One region of the Peribacillus sp. BM1 genome, then DNA from elsewhere that is predicted to be linked to it. Evidence: riboswitches for the same ligand, from Rfam matches in the RefSeq annotation. Region 1 holds a riboswitch; each other region holds the start of a gene.

Region 1 (5,755 bases):
CGGAAGCAGCGAGAGCATTCAGTGCCTGGTTCGAACAAATATTAGAAGTTGCTTTATCACGACGAATATGCTGTTCCCGAGCTTGAAGCGTTAATACAAAGCCACGCTTGCCATCTTCATCAACGGTCTGCCCGACAAGTCTACCTGGTACTTTACGCAATAATTTATTCGTTACTGCAAAATACCCGCAATGTGGTCCACCAAATGCTGCAGGAATTCCAAATGGTTGAGCATCTCCAGCAACAATATCTGCGCCTAGTTTTCCAGGTGGGGTTAGGGCGCCTAACGCTAAGGGATTACTTGAGACAATAAACATCGCTTTTTGTTCATGAACGATTTTTTCAATCTCCTTTAAAGGCTCAATACGCCCAAAGAAATTTGGATATTGAACGATGACTCCTGCAATATCGTCGCTGATTAATTCTTGCAGTGCAGCCAAATCGGTTACACCATCACGATATGGAATTTCCACTACTTCAACACGCTGTCCCAACGCATACGACTTTACAACATCACGAGACTCAGGATGAACCGTACTAGAAATCAAGATTTTCTTACGTTTTGTATGCCCGCTACTTAGCATCGCTGCCTCAGCAAGAGCAGTTCCACCATCATACATAGAAGAATTAGCAACATCCATACCAGTCAATTCACAAATCATCGTTTGAAATTCAAAGATTGCTTGAAGCTCTCCTTGAGATATTTCCGGCTGATAAGGGGTATACGCTGTATAAAACTCAGAACGAGAAATCACATGGTCAACGATAATTGGTTGATAATGATCGTATACACCAGCACCTAGAAAAGAAGCATAGCGCTTTGCATCGGCGTTTTTCCCAGCCAATTTAGTAAGCTCTTTTAAAAGAGCTGGTTCTGATTTAGCAGGTTTAATCTTGTATTCACCTTGGAAACGTACGCTCTGTGGAATATCACTGAATAGCTCATCTATAGTAGAAACTCCAATTGCGGCTAACATTTCCTTTTGATCTTGGTCAGTCATCGGTAAATAGCGATGTTTAGTCATGAATTTCTCCCCCTCATCCTCTTGGTCGTTTATAAAATGGTGTCTTAGCCACTATGGCTTTCACGCGTTTGGAACGGATTTCAACTTCAACTTCTGTTCCAATCCCTGTAAACTCTTTTTTCAATAAGGCAAGACCGACGTTTTTCTTCAATGTCGGCGATTGTGTCCCAGTTGTCACTTCGCCAATCAATTCAGAACCATAGTAAACAGAATAACCATGACGTGGTATGCCGCGTTCGATCATTTCGATACCGACAAGCTTGCGCGGTGCACCATGTTCTTTTTGCTCGGCAAGAACAGACTTGCCGATGAAATCAGCCTCTTTGTCAACTTTAACCGCAAAACCAATTCCTGCTTCAATTGGCGAAATATCAGGTGTTAACTCTTGACCGTATAACGGAAGCTTCGCCTCGAACCGGAGGGTATCACGAGCACCTAGACCAATTGGTTGAACGCCTTCATCCTTACCTGCTTTGAGAATTTCTTTCCAGAGAGTTTTTGCGTCTTCGTTATTACAATACATTTCAAAGCCATCTTCCCCTGTATAACCTGTGCGTGATACGACGAGAGCCGTGACTCCATTAAGTTCCACATTTTCTTTGAAAGCAAAAAAGTCAATCTCACTCAAACTCGTGTTTACAGCTAATTTCTGAAGGACTTTTTCAGCAGCCGGACCTTGAAGAGCAAGCAAAGCAACTTCATTTGAGATATTTGTCAGTTCAACATTTTCAATCAAGTGATCATGCAACCAATTGAAATCCTTCTCAATATTGCCAGCATTCACGACTAATAAATAGTCATTTTTCGCTTTCTTGTAAATAATTAAATCATCGACAACTCCACCATTTTCATAGCACAATGCGGCATATTGCGCATGCCCTACTTCAAGCTTGAGAATATCGTTCGTAATCATTCTTTGTAAAAAGTCCGTGCTTCCTTCACCTTTTACAACAAACTCCCCCATATGAGAGACATCGAACAAGCCTGCTTTTGTACGTACTGCTTCATGTTCTTCTTTAATACTAGAAAACTGGACTGGTAGCTCCCAGCCACCAAAGTCAATCGTTTTACCACCATAATCGGCGTAAATCGTAAATAATGGTGTTCTTTTTAATTCAGTCATACTACGCCTCCTCATATTCTTAGAGCATAAAAACATCCATGAGCGCCTGCTCTAAAACTAAATCGATGGAAAAGGTTCAGGTTCTCAAATTGTATCACCTTATGAAGGTGACGGTGCGCAGCTGATTTTTTAGAAGCCCCGCCCCTTTTCCATAGAAAAAAGGACAGAGAAGCTCCTCCTGAGCTATTTCTCTGTCCTGAAACCTGAAAGTTTACCTTTAAAAGGCTTTCCCCTTTGGTGGTCTTAAAAGCTTCTGCTTTTAGACACTCTCCAGAGTTGCGTCCAACAAGGGTTCTTTTGCCTGAGAGATTCGCTGCTAAGCTTGCTCCTTCGGCGCTACAAAAGTAGTCTCTCCCCCAGCCTTCATCCGCATATAATATTGTCTTTTTTGAACATACTATGTAAATAAGGGTTGAACAACTAAGACGGACTTTGCCAACTTTACACAATCTTTATTTCACAGAAAAAGAGGCTACTTTCGCCAAACACCTAGAATTCTGTTACTACTATAGTAATTCAAACAGTGGAAGTCTTTCAAATAAAAATCATATTTATTAATAGAAAATTTCAAAATTTATTTATTACGTTCATACTACCATTAATAATGCTTGAATCGCAATAATTTTCTCGTAAAAACCAAACTTTTTTTTACATTTACCATATTAATGTTCGTATATTAGGTTTGTATATTTAGAAAGGAGCAATATTTATGCAAATTCGAATCAAATTTGACGATGAATGGTCAGAAGAATTTTTAGATAAAGTGGAGAATGACGGCCCTTGGGCGAATTGGGAGCTGTATAAACTTGCAGTTCAAGCGGAAAAGCATCTGGCCATTCCAGAATTTGAAGGGTTACAAGCACCTCATCATCTTAATCAGCTAACACCACTTCCTCATCAGCTCGAAGCTGCCCGACAAGTTGTTGAAAATATGAATGGCAAAGCGATTTTGGCTGATGAAGTAGGTCTTGGGAAAACAATCGAAGCTGGTTTAATCATTAAAGAATATATGATTCGGGGTCTCGTGAAAAAAGTACTGATTCTCGTTCCTGCTTCACTTGTTTCCCAATGGGCGTTTGAGTTAAATACAAAGTTTCATATCCCCGCTGTTGTTCAGAGAAAAAGCTATGTATGGGATTCATGTGATTGTATCGTATCATCCATAGATACAGCGAAGCGCAATCCACATAGAGACATCATTTTTAAGCAAGAATACGATTTAATCATTATTGACGAGGCTCATAAATTAAAAAATAATAAAACAAAAAACTACGAATTTGTTCAAAGTTTGAAAAAGAAATTCTGCCTTCTCTTAACTGCCACACCTATTCAAAATAAGGTAGAAGAAATCTTTCATCTTGTTTCCCTTCTTAAACCTGGACATTTAGGAAATGCAGCTCTTTTTTCTGAAAAGTATAAAGGAAAAGGCCGTACCATCTATGAAGATGAGCATCTTAAGGAGCTTGTTAATACGGTTATGATTCGAAACCGCCGTGCCGATACTGGAATCGAGTGGACGAAACGTCATGTTGAAACAATTATAATTAAATTCTCACCTACTGAGCAGGCATTATATGACGCTGTAGCTGCGTTCCGATCGCAATCTGAAGGAGCGGGAAGTGCATTTTCAAGCCTAACCCTCCAAAGAGAAGCATGTAGCAGCAAAGAAGCAGTCTTTACCACTTTAAAAAACATGTCTCAAAAACATGAAAATCCTGCACCTGAATTCATAGAAAAGTTGAATAATCTCTTTGAAACAGCAAAGCAAGTTGAGCGCAATTCAAAGGCAGAGAAGGCGTTGGAATTAATCCAGAAAATCAACGATAAAGTCATTATTTTCACGGAGTACCGAGCTACACAACTTTATTTGCAATGGTTTTTACAGCAAAACGGCATAAGCTCAGTACCTTTTCGTGGCGGGTTTAAGCGCGGTAAAAAAGATTGGATGAAAGAGCTATTTCAAAATAAGATTCAAGTGCTAATTGCTACAGAAGCTGGCGGTGAAGGTATCAACTTACAATTTTGTCATCATTTAATTAACTTTGATTTGCCATGGAATCCGATGCGGCTGGAGCAGCGAATTGGCAGGATTCATCGGCTCGGTCAAACCAAAGATGTCATGATTTATAATTTCGCGACGGAAAATACAGTAGAAGAACATATCTTGAAACTTCTCTATGAAAAGATTCAGTTATTTGAAAAGGTGATTGGCGAGTTAGATGATATTTTAACAAAATTAGATATCGGCAATATTGAAGATTATTTAGTGGATGTAGTAGATGGGTCAAAATCAGAAGGTGAAATGAAAATTAAAATGGATAATCTTTCTTCCATGATTCAATTCGCCCAAGAAATGAAGGAGGGAAATCTTCATGAAGCAACAGGAAATTCATGATTTCTTGCTCACCTATTTCAAAGCGAATCATTGTGAAATTATAGAAAATCACCCTGCTTATTTAACGATTCAATTAACGATTGAACTCGATAAGGAATTGATGAACCGTCCCTTTTACTGGCACTACCTTGAAAAAACCGGTGGCGTTCCCAAGCCATCTCAGCTTACCCTTATAACAGATCCACAACAGGCACCAGCTGACATCAAAGGGGAACTGATCCATTTCGGATCACAACGACTACATCAAATTTTTGCCTCTACGAAAAAGCTTGCCGGATTTATCCGCTTATACGAGGAGATTATCCAGCAGGACCATACGCAGAATCCCTTATATCCATGGCTTTCTATCAATGCAAAAATTTCCTATCAAAGTGATCGCAAGAAAGATATTCTGTTGTCTGCAGGCTTAAATTTAATAACCGGAGAAATCGTCGAACAGTTTCATGAAAGGCTTTTACAAATACAAGTAACTCCAAAAATTCCAGACTACTCATTTACCTTATCGCCGCTCATCAAACCAAAAAGCGGTCTGCTCAGGCTTGACTCATATATTAGGCGAACTTTCGAAGGTGACGATCATACTTGGGCTGAAAGAGCGATCGAGCGATGGGAAGATGATTTACGGTTACTTGAAAACTTTTATCAAGATATGGAAGACAAAGCTGAGAGCTACTATACAGAAAAAGAAGCATTACAAAATCGCTATGAACCGAATATTACTATTTCTATTGTTAATGGCGGATTATTTTATTTGTCCAATCAAGCGATTTAGTTTTCTAGAAACAAAAAGGGTCAAGACCCCAACACTCTCTAAACACTATTTATATGATGTGTACATGACACAATAAACAGTGTAAAGAGTGTGAGGTCTGACCCTATTTGGACAATCTCTCTCGTTTATCCGGGTTTAACTAACCATCAGTGGAAAAAAACACTGATGGAAGTTTCACTTTATTTTCTTTTTAAAAGCATGCTAATTGCGAAAGGTACAATTCCAAACCATTGACTTAGAAATGTTGGTCTATTTTCTTTTTTATGTTTGCGTTGTTCTTTTCGAACGTTTTTTGGAACTTCAAAGTATTTTACTAGTTGCTGCGTTAAATATTTAATATAATCATTCGTAGACATAGACATCACCTACTATTTAGTATGGACAAAATCAGCTTACTTATTCATATGATCGTTTAGAGTATATACTTTCCCCCACTTTACC
Region 2 (5,755 bases), 2.0 Mb from region 1:
CTTTTTCCGTGCCAATCAATTAGAAGTCACTTTCGGACGGATTGCTTGCCATCATAAGGATGGACGTGACCGTTCCCCTGTACAACGTCGTCCAGGTTGGAATAATATCTTATTACCAATCGGTGATCCGGGCGCAGAAATGGTAGATGAATTAAAACCATTAGAAGATGAAATCGTGGTAAATAAAACGACAGACAGTGTTTTAAGTGGGACAAACTATGAATTTTTACTTCGTAATATGGGCATTGAAACAGTTGTATGTACAGGTGTTGTAACAGACCAATGTGTTGCCTCAACTGTACGTAGCTTAGCAGACGCTGGTTTTGAAGTAATTTTAGTAGAAGATGCTTGCGCAGCGGCAACGAAAGAGTTACATGATGCAGAAATCATGATCATGAATCAAATTTATTGCCAAGTGATGAGCACAGATGAAACCATTCAATTCATTTCAGAGGAAATTGAACAACGTACTGTTGTTCAAAAATAGAGAGGAAGCTTTTTAAATGAGTCAAGGACAAAGTAATGCAAATCAAGACAGTACAGCTCCTCATTTTAAGCGTGTCCTCACACTGAAGGATTTGGTGATTTATGGCATCGCCTTTATGACGCCCATTGCGCCTGCTTATATATATGGTTTTGCAGCACAGTCGACAGGCGGTATGTTGCCATTAGCGTATTTAATCGCGATGGTTGCGATGATGTTTTCGGCATATAGTTATGGCAGAATGGCTGCAGCGTTCCCAGTTTCCGGTTCAACGTATACGTATACACAACGTGCGATTCATCCGCATTTAGGCTTTTTTGCCGGCTGGGCCATGTTTATGGACTATGTATTAGTGCCTTTAATCGTCTTTATGGTTGGTGCTTCCTATGCCAATGCATTAATTCCGTCCATTCCATATTGGGTATGGGTATTCATTATTGCCGGAGTTATTACTGTCGTAAATATTCTTGGAATTGCAGTTGCAGCAAAAACGAACCAAATTTTAGTGTTATTTATGGGAATCGTTGTTGTCATTTTCGTTGTTTTTTGTATGAAGGCGATTATGGTAGAGGATGGTGCATCGGCTTTAGTATCGATTACCCCGTTCTTTAATAACGAAACATTTGTAATGTCAGCCATCGTTTCAGGTGCAGCCATGGCATGTTTCTCATTTTTAGGATTTGACTCAATTACAACCTTATCGGAAGAATCGGTGAATCCTAAAAATGATATTTGGAAAGCGGCCATTCTTTCTTGTTTAATCGGTGGGGTTATTTTTATCTTGCAAGCTTATGTTGCTCAGTTAGTCTGGCCAGATGTGAATAACTTTAGCTCAGCAGATACGGCTTTATTTGATATTGCGAATGTAGCAGGTGGTGCAGTGCTTGTAACACTTTACACAGTAGCGATTATCGTTTCAACTTTAACAGCTGGTTTAACAGGTCAGGCAAGTGCTTCACGTTTAATGTTTAGCATGGGACGTGATGAAGTTCTACCGAAAAAATTCTTTACACATTTACATCCTAAATATAAAACACCGATCTACAATATTTTATTAATGTGCAGCATTAGTATTGCTGGAGCCCTTTTCCTATCAATCGATTTTGTTGCAGAATTAATGAGCTTTGGTGGTTTAACTGGTTTTATGTTTGTTAACCTATCTGTTATTGTGTATTACTATTTCCGGAAACAAGAGAAGAAATTTATCCGTTATTTATTAATTCCGGGCCTCGGTTTCTTAATCTGTTTCTACTTATTTATTAATTTATCACCAATGACGTTAAAAGTAGGCTTTATATGGCTGGCAATTGGGGTTGTCTATGCGCTTATTACAACAAAAGGATTTAAAAAGCTACCTCCGAGTCTTATCGATTTGTAATCGGTAGTTTACATGGCATGAACTTGGTATTATTACTTGAGTTCATGCCTTTTTATTTTGCTCATATTAAGGGACATTATTTATCCCGATTTAACAGGCTGTAATACCCCCACCTCAATTTTTACGAGAGAATCAAGAAATAAATAGATGGGGGATAAACAGCCTGTAAATCCCCGATTGGTTCAACTAACCCCCACTGAGGGAAGTTTCACTTTATGTTTCGAGGCATCACAGTGACAATAATTAATGAAAGCGTTTTCTATTTTTGGTTGACATGTTCGGTTTTAATAACTATTCTAAATATATAGAAAATATAGATGGATGAAAGTTGCAGGAGAGTGTTTATGATAAGCCACCGAAGGAGCAAACTTCAATAAGACCCTTGGAGCGAATCTCTCAGGTAGAAGAAACTGCAACTGGACACATCTCTGGAGAGAGCGTATGAATCGATACGTCACCAAAGGGGAAAGGCTCCAATGAGCTAAACTCTCAGGTAAAAGGACAGAGAAGGGCAGAGAAAAACACACTGTTTTTCTCTGCCCTTTTTTGTTGTGCCTGCAATTTACACGATCATCATCACTGAAGAGACATAGTTAGTTTAATGGATATTAACCAAAAGGAGAGGTTTACCATGGAAACAAGCTATAAAGGTAATAACAGAATGATAACGGGGATTGTGTTTGGGGTGCTTACTTATTGGCTTTTCTCACAGTCACTAATAAATGTGATGCCGGAAGTTCAGTTAGATATGGGAATTTCATTGGGTCTTTTGAATACAGCCATTAGTTTATCCGGATTATTTTCAGGTATGTTTGTTGTAGTAGCTGGAGGAATATCTGATCGAATTGGACGCAAGAAAATTACGACTATTGGCTTACTATTAAATATAATTGGTTCACTTTGTCTCATCTTTGCACAGGAGACGGTTCTCTTAATGATTGGGCGTGTGATTCAAGGTTTCTCGGCAGCGTGTATTATGCCTGCGACGATTGCTTTGGTGAAAACCTATTTTGATGGTGCTGATCGACAAAGAGCCTTAAGCTACTGGTCTTTTGGATCTTGGGGCGGCGCAGGCATTTGTTCGTTTGCAGGAGGTTTAATTGCTACGTCTTTGGGATGGCGTTGGATCTTTATTTTTTCCATTATTTTCACTTTGCTATCTATGTTTTTGATAAAAGATATACCAGAGAGTAAAGCAGAACAAAGCCATTCATCAAAATTTGATTTTTCTGGCTTTGTTATCTTTCTCCTAGTGATGGTCGCTTTAAATGTTGTCATTACACGTGGAGAGGACTTCGGTTGGACAAGTCCCATTTCGTTAACGTTAATGGCTGTCACTGTCATCGGAGGTTGGGTATTTTTAAAAGTTGTAAAAGGAAAATCTAACGGATTTATCGATCTTTCTTTATTTAAAAATAACTATTTTACTGGGGCTACTGTGTCAAACTTTTTAATGAATGCTGTAGCCGGAGCACTTATTGTTGCCAATACCTATGTCCAAATGGCAAGAGGATACAGTTCTTTTCAATCTGGGTTACTATCTTTTGGAAATTTAGTTGCTGTATTAGTGATGATTCGTGTGGGTGAAAAAGTATTACAACGAAATGGTCCAAGAAAACCGATGATCTTAGCTTGTCTTTTAGTGATGGCTGGAATTATGTTAATGACCTTAACCATCTTACCAAATTCGGTTTATTCCGTTGTTGTTTTTATTGGTTTTACCGTGTATGGGATTGGACTTGGGCTTTATGCAACACCATCTACAGATACAGCCGTAGACAATGTTCCGCAAGCAAAGGCAGGAGAGGCAGCAGGTATTTATAAAATGTCTAGTACACTTGGCGGTTCATTTGGTTTAGCGATATCTGTTACTGTTTATAGTGTAGTTGAAAAGGCTGGAAATATGGAAGTGGCTGCAAGTATAGGGTTACTGGTAAATGTTATTTTTGCTGGACTAGCTTTACTAGCTATAGTAGCTACGATTCCAAAAGAAGGTGTCAAGAAATCAATAAAAGAGAGAAAGGCTTCTTAAACTACATTGAGTCATACACCATAAAGAAAGATAATGGGGAAGAAAAAATTGTAGGAATAGAAGTATATTGGAAATAAAGATCAAAAGTAAATCTCACTTAGATGTGTTACGGTGGACCGTACCATAAATAAGGGTAAACCATAAAAATGAAATCAAAAAAGAGCATGTCCCAAAAGGGTCTGACCTCGTACTCTCTAAACAGTAAATAGTAGTAAAATACTATTAGAGTCATTGCGAGGTCAGCCCCTTACGTTATGGGACAGCACCTATTAATATTACAACTTAACTTCAAACTTTTTTTGATTAAAATGTATCTTTCCTTCTAGGGAAGTAAATTTATTCACAATTCTGTACGCTCTTTCCTCATCAAGTGCTAGAAATCTCATATTGCAAATGTTTAAAACATCCTCACGATTTCTTTGATGGAAAGCGGATCGTCACTGTTGTTCCCTCACCTTTTGAGCTTTGGAAATCAATGGTCCCATTGTATTTTTCGGTAATATGATAGCAAATCATTAAACCTAGTCCTGTTCCATTGCTTTTTAACGAGTAAAAAGGAGTACCAAGAGACTTAACTTCCCCTTCTGACATGCCGAAACCATGGTCCGTTACTTTCATCTCGACAAAATGATTCTTTCTTTTCGCCGTAACAAGAACAGAATCGCCAATTTTTGAGGCTTCAATAGCATTTTTAATAATATTGATCATTAATTGTTTATACTCAATGTTGTTGGCGTAGATATAGCAATCTTCATCCACACTTAAATGAATCGTATTATCATGTAAGAGTCCATATGATTTTAGTAAATCTGTTACACTATGAAGCACATCTTTCACATTCACAATTTCCATTTTTTTATCTTTATCGGGCTTAGCTATAGATAAAAATTGAGAAATGACTTGTTCTGCCGTATTTAATTCATCAATCATCAAAGTAAAATGATCTTTTGTCTCATTACTAATTGGTGTGTCTTTTTCATTGTAAAGCTGCAAAAAACCTTTAACAACTGTCAACGGATTTCTAATTTCATGTGCAACAGCAGCTGTTAATTGCCCCGTTGTCTTTAATCGCTCCGAATTTTGTAATTGTTCATAATATAACTGCTGTTTTATTATACGTAAATTTGATGCTCGATAAATAAAATAGATAACCACTTGACTGCCTAGAATATTAATAATATTCCCAGCTATATCTTGTTTAATATGTGGATATAGATTTCCCTGATCAATTAGCACAATATAGCAAAAGGTTACTGCCATTGAAAGCCCATTTAATAGTAATGAAAAGTAAAATAGCTTTGAATCAAAAAATAAAATGGAAACTGCAGGGATTAAACATAGAAAGATAAAGGTAGACCAAGTTTCTGGGTATAAAAAGAAAAGTGTATAGAAATAAGCGGATCCTACGATAATAATGACAATTCTAAAAATATGATTTTCATACTTAGGATAAAGCAATAAACAGGCAGATAGAACGATTACAAGAATACTATGTAATGTATAACCTACCTCAAATTCACCATAACGTGGAATAGATATTAACATCCCCACAATCATTAGAGCGATGATGATGAGCACGACTGTATAATAAAATCGTTTATTAATGTGAGTATAAAATTCTTTCATACATACTCCTTTTGTTGTACTAATTGTAAGTGTTTGATCGTCTTTTGCGTGGTACATGGGCAGGCAGCGAGTTGTATACGTATGTAAACTCTCATTGAATGTGTACCTCGTGGTTTATGGTAACAATATTGTTGTTTAATAGGATCTTTAATAAAAAAATCCTATTTTACTATAATAGCATGAATGAATATAAAATTTAGTGGGGATTCCCATTTGTCACTAACGATCGGAAAAG
Region 3 (5,755 bases), on a different replicon from region 1:
TTCAAACTGGTACTGCATACCACATTCTTTTGCTTTTTCCAATGCGTATTTGATTTGGGAATCATCGGTATTCATCCCGAGTAATCCGCCAAGAAGTGCTTTATCTGTTCCATGTCCTTGGTAGGTTTCAGCAAACGAATCATAAAATACAATGTTGGTCTCTTGTGGATAATCTCCTAACAGTTCATAAATAAATTTTCCAATCGATACAACACCAGCTGTATGAGAACTCGACGGTCCGACCATGATTGGGCCGATTATGTCAAAACAACTTTGAAATTCCATGATTCTCCCCCTTTCTTACACCGTTACTGCTTGTTGAAATAACGGATACGCGCTACAAATCGCTTTAGTTGTTGCTTTTGCTTTTTCAAGAACGGCTTCATCACCTTTATTTGTTAAAACGTCCGCGATCACTTTTCCGATTTTCACCATTTCTTCTTGTTTCATGCCACGCGTTGTTAACGCAGCTGTTCCGATACGGATTCCACTCGTAACAAATGGTTTTTCTGGATCAAACGGAATCGTATTTTTATTTACGGTAATGCCCACTTCTTCTAATAATTTCTCGGCTTCTTTTCCAGTTAAATTCCATGGACGTAAATCTAATAGGACAATATGATTATCTGTTCCACCAGAAACGAGGGCCGCTCCTTCATTCTTTAAGGTTTCGCCAAGTATTGCCGCATTGTCAATAACTTGGTTGGCATACTCTTTAAAACTTGGTTGTAAAGCTTCTCTGAAAGCCACCGCTTTTGCAGCAATGATATGCATCAGTGGTCCACCTTGAATACCAGGGAATATCGATTTATTAACCGCTTTAATCATCTCTTCATCATTTGTTAAGATGATACCGCCACGCGGGCCACGCAATGTTTTATGTGTCGTACTTGTCACAACATCGGCATATGGAATTGGAGATGGATGAAGTCCAGCTGCTACTAGTCCTGCAATATGCGCCATATCGACCATAAGTTTTGCCCCGACTTGATCGGCAATTTTTCTAAAGCGAGCAAAGTCGATCGTTCTTGGATAAGCACTTGTCCCTGCAATAATCAATTTCGGTTTTTCTTTCTTGGCGATCTCTTCTAATTCATCGTAATCAATGACTTGCGTATCTTCCCTCACACCATAAGACACAATGTCAAACCATTTTCCTGAAACACTAACAGGGCTTCCATGTGTTAAATGTCCACCATGTGAAAGGTTCATTCCCATTACTTTATCACCAGGCTGAAGCAGTGCGAAGAAAACGGCAAAATTTGCTTGTGCTCCTGAGTGTGGCTGAACATTGGCATATTTAGCGCCAAATAGCTCCGTTACGCGCTCGATCGCTGTTTGTTCTGCCACGTCAACAAATTCACACCCGCCATAATAACGCTTTCCTGGATACCCTTCTGCATATTTATTCGTCATCACGCTTCCCATAGCTTCTAATACATCTTCGCTTACAATATTTTCTGATGCGATTAACTCAAGTGTTTGAAGTTGGCGCTCTCGTTCCTTTTCAATCGCTCCAAAAATAATAGAATCATTTTGCTGTAAACTCATATATACTCCCCCTCAATTTTTTTGTATGACACCATGTTTGGATCCTTTCAGCTTAGCTAGTGAAACCACTCTCTCACTATCACTCTTCTTTTCTGAGAAAACTGTGGAGATACGCTCCCGTTTTTGCACGCAAAAAAGGACAGAAAAGGATAGCGTGACTTTCTCTACCCTTCCCTGTCCTTTTACCTGAGAGTTTAACCCTATGATTCATAGAGTCGTTCCCCTTTGGTGGCGTACTACTTATACGCGCTCTCCAGAGGTGCGTCCGATTGTGGTTCCATCTACCTGAGAGATTTGCTCCAAGGGTCTTTTTGGAACTTGCTCCTTCGGTGGCTTGTTACATTGCACTCTCCCACAACCGTCATTCGCTCATATTTAGTTTCTGTTATATTCAGAATAGTTGCATAAGGTAGATCTGTCAAGGTTATTTTGTAAACGCTAACATTTTTTTAGAATTAGTTGACTAAAAGCGTGGGTAGTTTAATCGAAACGAATAAGATCAAAAAAACCTGTATAGATGATTAGAGCGCACTGAAAAAGTAACTCATTTTGAAAGTAGCAAAGATTTTTATCGATATACAGACAATAGAAGAAGCTAACAACCTATATATAGTAGGTCGTTAGCTTCTTTTTCTCTTTAAAAGGACTTTTCAGTGGCCTCAGATGATTAACACAGGATTTTTTGATCAAATTTCATTAGTACACGGGCGGGATTTTTGTTCGTTCCCTCTTAATTTCCCACTATTTTTCTTTGATCCACATGATCCCCCTTCGATTTCCGCATCTTATAGATCGTAATCAGCAAAATAAACCAAACAGGAGTTATGAACAAAGCAACTCGAGTATCTTCCGCAAGTGCAAGTACGACAAGAACGAACGCTAGGAAAGTAAGGATCAAGTAATTGGAAAATGGATATAGTGGCAATTTAAATTTGTTCACTTTCGCTAGATCTGGTCTTGTTTTGCGGTACTTCAAATGACTGATGACAGTAATTCCCCAAATAAAGATGAAACATACCGTAGAAATACTTGTAATCAGCGTAAATACGCCTTCTGGCATGACATAATTCAAAACAACGGCTAGTAGAATGACAACAGTTGAAAAGAATAATGCATTGGAAGGTACTTTACGAGAAGTAAGTTTTGTAAATGGTATAGGTGCATTTTTATCATTGGCAAGGGAGTATACCATCCGGCTTGTACTGAAAATAGCGCTGTTACATGCTGAAGCTGCGGATGTTAGGACGACAAAATTGACAATACCAGCAGCTGCTGCGATTCCAACTGCCACGAAGACTTGGACAAATGGGCTTTCCATTGGATTGATGGCATTCCACGGATAAATACTCATGATGACAATAAGTGCGCCAAGGTAGAAAATGATAATCCGAATCGGGATATTATTGATTGCTTGTGGGATCACCTTTTCTGGATTTTCTGTTTCACCTGCTGTAAGTCCTACAAGTTCAATGCCAACAAACGCAAACACGACCATCTGGAATGAAAGGATAAAGCCATTTATGCCATTTGGGAACATGCCTCCGTGGCTCCATAGATTCGTGAAGCTGGATGCGCCTGAATTCGTGGAAAAGCCTTTAATAATCATGAAAATACCGATCACAATGAGTGCTAAAATCGCGATGACTTTAATTAATGCGAACCAGAATTCCATTTCGCCAAAAAGTTTTACAGTTGCAAGGTTCATCATGAGCAAAATGACAAGTGCAATTAATCCTGGCATCCACTGTGGTACATCGGGAAGCCAATATTGGGTATAGAGACCAACTGCTGTTAAGTCGGCCATTGCGATTGAAATCCAGCAAAACCAGTAAGTCCAGCCGGTAATAAATGCGGCCATATTACCTAAATAGTCTTTTACAAAGTCAACAAAAGAGTCATATTCCAAATTGGATAGGAGTAGTTCTCCAAGTGCACGCATGATTAAAAAGCAAATGACGCCTGTAATCATGTAAGCAAATAAAATCGACGGCCCTGCTAAATGAATCGATTTTCCTGCTCCAAGAAATAATCCCGTTCCGATCGCCCCGCCAATAGCAATTAGCTGCACGTGTCTGTTTTTTAGACCTCTCGCCAGTTTTTGTTCCTGCATACAATTTCCCACTCTCTACTTTTTTAGATTGTTTGCAATTTTAACATATTAATAGCTTAATAAAAGTTTACCATACTATCCGTCAATTCGACACTAAAAAGAATACGCTTACATTTAGAACATATTGAATTTTCTGCAAAATTACCCAAAATAATTCCCTTCCTTAGAGGATTCGTTTAGGAACTTTGTTAATAAATTGTAAAAAAATGTCGTAAGTTTGAATTTTCAAAAAAGAAAATATCTAACCATCTGCATGGTATACTTTTCAAAAATGAAGACATGTTGCAAAAACAAAGATGAAATGAGTGGATTACTATGTTAGTAGAAGACTTAATACATCGTTTTGAACTTGTAAAAAAGAGAAACCCATTACATGCCAATGAATTATTAGACTATATTCAAAAAGGGTATATTGATGGGGAACTATCGATTGTTGAATACAAAAAACTTTTCTTTGAACTGGACAAACTGAAAGCAGAAAAGCCAATATCATTCTTCATAAAAACAAGATAACTTTGAAAAATCTACAGAATATTCACCACTCTAACAATATACTCTTTTACTTATTCTAGAATCTAATACACATGATTAGTAAACAGGAACATCTATTATGAAACACATGAAACAATCTATAAAACAAGTTTTGTCTAATAGCTCTTCATAGTTGTAAAAGATTATTAATAGCCTTTGCTCCCGTTGAGCAAAGGCTATTTTTCAAATTTCCGCTATTGAAAATAGCATTATTCAAATTACGACCTTCTATATTGGATTCTAGTATTTTTGTAACTACTCAACAAATAGAGGTAACTCATCACGAATTACCTCGTAAACTAGGTTTCAAACAATTCTTTTTCTCCTGTTTTTATCACTTGTTTAATGGATTCAAACAGGTTCTTTTTTTGCTTTTTCAGTGTGCTTAAAAAGCTTCGTGCCATCGCGAAGTTTTGTGCGCCCGTTTCACTTCGGAATGCACCTGAAACTTTTTGCTTCACTTTGGCCATTCGTAAATCTCGTTCGGTCAAATTATTATCAAAGGGAACATGTGGATCTTCTACAAATAGTAGGACAGAATCTTGGCGCTTGGAGAGTCGATTTAATAACTTTTCCGTATCATGATTGGCCATGGTTGCATTTTCCACATATCCCTTTTCTATAATGTCTAGATAGGTATCATCCATCCATGCAATAACCATGGGATTCAGTGGCTCATCTTGACGTTCTCGCTCTTGCTTGGCCAAAAGGAGAATCTCCATCATATTCGGTGTCCATGTTTGTTCCGTTTACTCGTAAACGGCTTTTAGATCGCAAAGTAAATGGGCATTGCACACGGCATGTTCACAATTTTCATACACAAAATAGAATGCCAGACAATCATGAACAGCAATCCCTTGAAATTTTAGCAAGAGATCAATCTCGTTGATTGCCTCTGTGCCGCGTTTTTCGTGGACATACTGTAACGTCACTTGGTCGGTATTTAACGTATGTAACCATTGCGTTTCCCTTCACTTCGTAAGCCTGTTTCATCGAAATGTACAACTGGTGCTTGGAGAATCTGATTTTTCGCTTGTGGTTCAAAAGTGTTCACCAAATGGGTGCCAAATTTTTCATTGACATTCCATAAGGTTCCTTCGCTCATCGACAAATCGAAAAAGTCCTGAAAGAACTCTTTTGTTCGAGCGAAAGGAATCAACTTATAGCTTTTCTGGGCCTTGATTGTAGATAGTTAAAAACTTTTTGTAGTTCATATCCTTTACCTCCTTTGATTTGATATTCCAAGCGTTCACTAGTTATCAAGAAATCAGACGTGGAGATGGAGTTATTTTCCAAAAATTATAGGGGGTCTGAGTAGTTACAAAAGAACAAGGTATGTTAGTAGGTAAAAATAGAAAACTAATTTTGGATAATAACGCACAAGGTGTATTTTAGTGTTAAAATACCGATCCAAATCATACAATCTTCATAGTAATGTATTGGTTTGCATACATTGAGGAGTTGGAAATATGAATTTCAATATGAAAATTGCGAATCTTTTAGCTGAAAATATACATGGATTTATAGAATTTGTTTATAAAAACCAGGATAAGAAAAGCAGCC
Region 4 (5,755 bases), 2.0 Mb from region 1:
ATCTTTCGTGTAATGGCATTCTCTAAATCTGTATCTAAAATGGTTGAAGAACGGCCCTATCAAGCAGGACGTTACTAAATGACTTTTTCATTCCATTATATTCAATTTCAACCGAAACTAGAGGCAAATGATCATCCATATAAAATTTCATACTCTTTTACGCACTCCTATATATGGCTGTTCAATTACCTTTATTTCTTCATTATTTGCGTGAAAGATATATAATTCGCGACTTTGATTTTCCGCATGTCGTTTTTTATATACTTTCCATGCTGCATTGCCGTTCTCAAAGTCACCGATCACCGACATTTCTTCAAGGACCCTTTCTTTTCCTCTTGTTTCTGATTTAATGCTTCTACTAAGACACACCGTTCTGGAAAATGCTGACGAAATTCAGACCACTTCATTCACATGCGTATCCGGTTCAATCATAATTTTCTTTTGATTCTATCATTTTTATGATGCAAAGAGTTTAGATTCCTTCTATAAACTGGCACCTAAGTTTTAAGCTAAATTGACACTTTTAAATATACCAATCCTTTGCTAAAGTTTTCAGTAAATAAACGGCATTAAAGGGAAAGGATGCTGCTATCATCGGAAACCACTTGTACAAGTATGGACTGAACTCGTTTATCATGTCCAAGTGCTCGATAACGGTATCTATGGTGAAGGTTTTATATAATTTTTCGTTCTGACTGATAGAAGGAATCCGTTGCAGTGTTGACTATCATTAAGTTACCCCTGTTGAAGACATACGCGATCTAGATTTCAAAAGAAACGGCAACCTTGCACTTCTATCCCTTAATGCCTATAAAGAAAAGATAAGAAAGGTTTATGTCTATGCAAAAAACAACGAGTTATTCAAACACACGTACTTTCGATTTAATTCAAACATCCATGTTAATTGCACTCGTATTCGTTGCCACGGTCTTGTTAAATATCAAACTACCGATCACGGCAAATGGCGGGTTAGTTCATATGGGGACAGCTATGCTTTTTATCGGATCCATCTTATTTGGTCCTAAAAAAGGCGCCATCGCTGGTGCCGTTGGGATGGGGTTATTTGACTTAATCTCTGGTTGGACATTGTGGGCACCGTTCACTATTTTAGCTCGCGGCTTGCAAGGATATATAGTTGGGAAAATCGCCTGGTCGAAAGGCCGCAACGGAAATAGTATTGGTTTCAATCTATTTGCTACTATCATTTCGGCTCCTTTTATGTTAGCTGGTTATTACATTTGTGAAGGGGTACTATTTAGTAGCTGGATTATACCAGCGGCCTCTATTCCCGGAAACATCGTTCAAAACGTTGTGGGGATCTGTGTAGCTATTCCAGTTTGTGCTGTACTGAAAAAAATTCCGCTTTTTAAATAGGTATTAAAAAGCTGGGCAATAACACAAATAATTCTTATAAACATTATTTTATAGTACATGAAAAAGGGGAAACGCTTCGTATATCAAGCATTCTCCTTCTTTTTTTCATTAAACTTCGGATTTAAATGAGATTCACTTTTGATCTTTATTTCCAATATACTTCTATTCCTACAATTTTTTCTTCCCCATTATCTTTCTTTATGGTGCATGACTCAATGTAGTTCAAGAAGCCTTTCTCTCTTTTATTGATTTTTTAATACCTTCTTTTGGAATCGTAGCTACTATAGCTAGTAAAGCTAGTCCAGCAAACATAGCATTTGTCAGCAACCCTATACTTGCAGCCACATCCATATTTCCAGCCTTTTCAACTACACTATAAACAGTAACAGATATCGCTAAACCGAATGAGCTGCCAAGTGTACTAGACATTTTATAAATACCTGCTGCCTCTCCTGCCTTTGCTGTCGGAACATTGTCTACTGCTGTATCTATAGATGGTGTCGCATAAAGGCCAAGTCCAATCCCGTACACAGTAAAACCAATAAAAACAACAACGGAATAAATCAAATTGGGTAAGATTGTTAAGGTCATTAACATAATTCCAGCTATCACTAAAAGACAAGCTAAGACCATCGGCTTTCTTGGACCACTTCGTTGTAATACTTTTTCACCAACACGAATCATCACTAACACAGCAACTAAATTGCCAATAGATAATAACCCAGATTGAAAGGAACTGTATCCTCTTGCCATTTGGACATAGGTATTGGCAACAATAAGTGCCCCCGCTACAGCACTCAGTAAAAAGTTTGACAAAGTAGCCCCAGTAAAATAGTTATTTTTAAATAAAGAAAGATCGATAAATCCGTTAGATTTTCCTTTTACAACTTTTAAAAATACCCAACCACCTATGACAGTGACAGCCACTAACGTCAACGAAATGGGGCTTGTCCAACCCAAGTCCTCTCCACTTGTAATGACAACATTTAAAGCGAGCATCACTAGGAGAAAGATAACAAAGCCAGAAAAGTCAAATTTTGATGAATGGCTTTGTTCGGCTTTACTCTCTGGTACATTTTTAATCAAAAACATAGATAGCAAAGTGAAAATAATGGAAAAAACAAAAATCCAACGCCATCCCAAAGACGTAGCAATTAAACCTCCTGCAAACGAACAAATGCCCATGCCGCCCCAAGATCCAAAAGACCAGTAGCTTAAGGCTCTTTGTCGATCAGCACCATCAAAATAGGTTTTCACCAAAGCAATCGTCGCAGGCATAATACACGCTGCCGAGAAACCTTGAATCACACGCCCAATCATTAAGAGAATCGTCTCCTGTGCAAAGACGAGACAAAGTGAACCAATTATATTTAATAGTAAGCCAATAGTCGTAATTTTCTTGCGTCCAATTCGATCAGATATTCCTCCAGCTGCTACAATAAACATGCCTGAAAATAATCCGGATAAACTAATGGCTGTATTCAAAACTCCCAATGAAATTCCCATATCTAACTGAACTTCCGGCATCACATTTATTAGTGACTGTGAGAAAAGCCAATACGTAAGCACCCCAAACACAATCCCCGTCATCATTCTGTTATTACCTCTATAGCTTGTTTTCATGGTAAACCTCTCCTTTTTGGTTAACTATCCATTAAACTAACTATGTCTCTTCAGTGATGATGATCGTGTAAATTGCAGGCACAATAAAAAGGACAGAGAAAAACAGTGTGTTTTTCTCTGCCCTTCTCTGTCCCTTTACCTGAGAGTTTAGCTCAATAGAGCCTTTCCCCTTTGGTGGCGTATCAATTCATACGCTCTCTCCAGAGGTGTGTCCAGTTGCAGTTCTTCTACCTGAGAGATTCGCTTCAAGGGTCTTATTGAAGTTTGCTCCTTCGGTGGCTTATCATAAACACTCTCCTGCAACTTTCATCCAACTATATTTTCTGTATATTCTGTATATTCTATATTTATAGAATAATTTCAAATTCCGAACATGTCAACTAAAATCGAAAACGCTTTCAAAAATTATTGTCACTTTGACACTCAGAAACATTCGTTTCACAAGACGTTCCACGGAAGGTATTAATATGAATGAGGAGGTAACGCTCATTTAGTTGAAAAAGAATTCTTTGTCAAGTATGTTAAAAATAACAATGAATTAATATTGAAGGTGGGCTAATTAATGAGTAGTACAGAAGATAATAGTTCTATTTTGATTGTTAGTGATAAAGAAACGGTTTGGAATGCTATTACTGATGAGGAAAAACTATCACAATGGTATGCGCCGGGTTCACCTTGGGAAATCCCCAATCTAACTGTAGGAGAGCAAGTAACTTTTACGTTAATGCCTAGTGTTCATAATAGTCTAATAGAGAAATTTCCTATGTCCTTAACGATTGAGAATGTAAAACCTTATCAGGAGTTTTCCCTTTACTTGGATTCACAACAAACACTTATATCCTTTATGTTAGATGAGGAAAGCAATGGAATAAGAGTTACAATGAATTCCGGAGACTTCGACGAATCGTTAGCAAATTTGAAAGCCTTGATAGAGGGAAAGGAAATACCTTACATTTAAGGGGACATAAGGACAGGTTTCCTGTCCCATTAGACATCTACAAAATGAAAGATTTGCGGGAAAATGAACCTTGCCCATTAAATTATATTATGCAACGATAACCACTGCTCAAATCTTTTTACCCCAAAATCATAATCAAGTTCTTTATTGTAGATGGCAAAAATTCTACTTCCAAATCCATCTATTGATAATTCGTTTTTGGGGGTCATGTTTTGAAAACCATACTGGTCAAAATCATAGAAAACATCCCATACATTTTCCGATTGCCTTTTGAATGCTACACACTCAAAATCAAAGTTATCTTCATAATAACCTAAATGTACATGATATCTATCGTCATACAATATATCCGTTTAATCCCCTGTCATTAAGCTCCGTTTGATTCAACCGCAAGGGACATAGGGACAGGAAACTGTCCCATTTGTTGTCTTATTTTAAAATAAGTCGTGCCACGCACTCAACATGTCCAAAGTAATGCTTCAACACTTCAGATGCTAAGAATAAAAAAACTCTCGGTATTCTATCTAAATTTTACGTATCACAAACTCTTAATGATCCCGGTTCACAATATAATTTAATAGATGCTTCAGAAAAGGAGTTTTCCGGGGCATCTCGTGCATCGCTTCTATCGCAAGACAGTAATGTTCCCACATTGCCTTTCTAGCACCAGCAGCACCTAGGACTGATACAAAAGTTTTATTGTTGTTTTCAGCATCTTTGCCAATTGGTTTTCCGAGTACGTTCAAATCTCCCTCAACATCAAGCAGATCATCCTTAATCTGAAACGCAATACCGGCATGATGAGCAAACTTTTTCAAAGCTTTAATCTCTAACTCATTCGCCTGGGCGAGAATGGCAGGCATGATAAGGGAAGCTTCAAAGGCAATCCCAGTTTTATAAAAACTCATCATATTCAATTGTTCCAGTGTCAATTGTTTCCCTTTAGAATTCAAGTCCATCGCTTGTCCCTTACACATATCCTCTGTCATTTGGGCCGAATATTGAATCAAGTTAAGTACAGTTTTCAAATCGAACTGGTCTAGAGATGCTTGTTCCCAGGTTGCCCTCTGGGTCAGAAAGAGACCGGTTAGTTCAGCTATTGCAGTTGTATACACCTGATGAAGGGTTGGACGCCCCCTGCGGATGGACGCATTATCTTGGGATGGCAAATCATCGAAGATTAGGGATGCGGTATGCATATACTCCAATGATCTTAGAAGTGGAACGATTGCTGAACTTTCTAATCCATATACATCAACACCCATCACCCAAGTCACAATCGGCCTCAATCGCTTGCCATCGCCTTCCAAACTGTAATTTGCAGCATCAACGATTGGCTCTTCCATCAAAGGAACATTATCGGTTTTAGAAATATATAAGATGTTGTTGATCTGATTACGTACGGTTTCGATCGTATCTAAAAATTCTTCCTGCTCTTTCCGCTCATTTTTCAGGATGGTAATCATATGGTCCCTAAGCAATTTATCAAAGAAATCCACATCATCCGCTTTTTGAACCATTTTTTGGATTACATGATTGAAATTCGGATTTTCAGGAGCAAATAACTCCATAACTTCATTGTATTTTTTGGTTCCCATTCGTTCTTTAAATCGTTTCAGGCCATTTATCGCACGATCCAATATCACTTCACAGGTCTTCGTATCTGAATGATACACGTTATGGATCAAATGGGAGATGACCGTCCAGTATAATTCAAATGGATTTATAAGATCCGGACGTTGATCATGATATTTCATATAATAGGTATAAGGGGTTACCGCACCGTCCTTCATGTCATCA

The links. Region 1 has a riboswitch for glycine ahead of gcvT (glycine cleavage system aminomethyltransferase GcvT). Riboswitches for the same ligand answer to the same signal wherever they lie in the genome.
Region 2: it holds a riboswitch for glycine, as region 1 does, so the genes downstream of both, AC1MGI_RS08525 (MFS transporter) here and gcvT (glycine cleavage system aminomethyltransferase GcvT) in region 1, are expected to answer to the same signal.
Region 3: it holds a riboswitch for glycine, as region 1 does, so the genes downstream of both, glyA (serine hydroxymethyltransferase) here and gcvT (glycine cleavage system aminomethyltransferase GcvT) in region 1, are expected to answer to the same signal.
Region 4: it holds a riboswitch for glycine, as region 1 does, so the genes downstream of both, AC1MGI_RS08495 (MFS transporter) here and gcvT (glycine cleavage system aminomethyltransferase GcvT) in region 1, are expected to answer to the same signal.

Annotation. Positions count from the first base shown of each region.
Region 1 covers NZ_CM155259.1:3,777,428-3,783,182, forward strand. Annotated here, with positions in the region: gene gcvPA (aminomethyl-transferring glycine dehydrogenase subunit GcvPA) at 1-1,024, opposite strand, end outside; gene gcvT (glycine cleavage system aminomethyltransferase GcvT) at 1,038-2,147, opposite strand; glycine riboswitch at 2,337-2,423, opposite strand; glycine riboswitch at 2,427-2,514, opposite strand; gene AC1MGI_RS18145 (DEAD/DEAH box helicase) at 2,857-4,542, shown strand; gene AC1MGI_RS18150 (YqhG family protein) at 4,520-5,314, shown strand; gene AC1MGI_RS18155 (YqzE family protein) at 5,494-5,670, opposite strand; gene comGG (competence type IV pilus minor pilin ComGG) at 5,707-5,755, opposite strand, start outside.
Region 2 covers NZ_CM155259.1:1,768,374-1,774,128, forward strand. Annotated here, with positions in the region: gene AC1MGI_RS08515 (cysteine hydrolase family protein) at 1-487, shown strand, start outside; gene AC1MGI_RS08520 (APC family permease) at 504-1,862, shown strand; glycine riboswitch at 2,184-2,285, shown strand; gene AC1MGI_RS08525 (MFS transporter) at 2,494-3,894, shown strand; gene AC1MGI_RS08530 (ATP-binding protein) at 4,303-5,520, opposite strand.
Region 3 covers NZ_JBWXPJ010000002.1:106,973-112,727, forward strand. Annotated here, with positions in the region: gene AC1MGI_RS21365 (serine dehydratase beta chain) at 1-285, opposite strand, end outside; gene glyA (serine hydroxymethyltransferase) at 301-1,551, opposite strand; glycine riboswitch at 1,814-1,916, opposite strand; gene AC1MGI_RS21375 (amino acid permease) at 2,282-3,661, opposite strand; gene yppF (YppF family protein) at 3,977-4,174, shown strand; partial or broken gene tnpC (IS66 family transposase) at 4,492-5,351, opposite strand; gene AC1MGI_RS21390 (hypothetical protein) at 5,662-5,755, shown strand, end outside.
Region 4 covers NZ_CM155259.1:1,757,732-1,763,486, reverse strand. Annotated here, with positions in the region: gene AC1MGI_RS08505 (hypothetical protein) at 148-309, opposite strand; gene AC1MGI_RS08500 (ECF transporter S component) at 841-1,374, shown strand; gene AC1MGI_RS08495 (MFS transporter) at 1,597-2,997, opposite strand; glycine riboswitch at 3,123-3,203, opposite strand; glycine riboswitch at 3,207-3,307, opposite strand; gene AC1MGI_RS08490 (SRPBCC domain-containing protein) at 3,560-3,955, shown strand; gene AC1MGI_RS08485 (DUF3986 family protein) at 4,033-4,299, opposite strand; gene AC1MGI_RS08480 (polyprenyl synthetase family protein) at 4,504-5,755, opposite strand, start outside.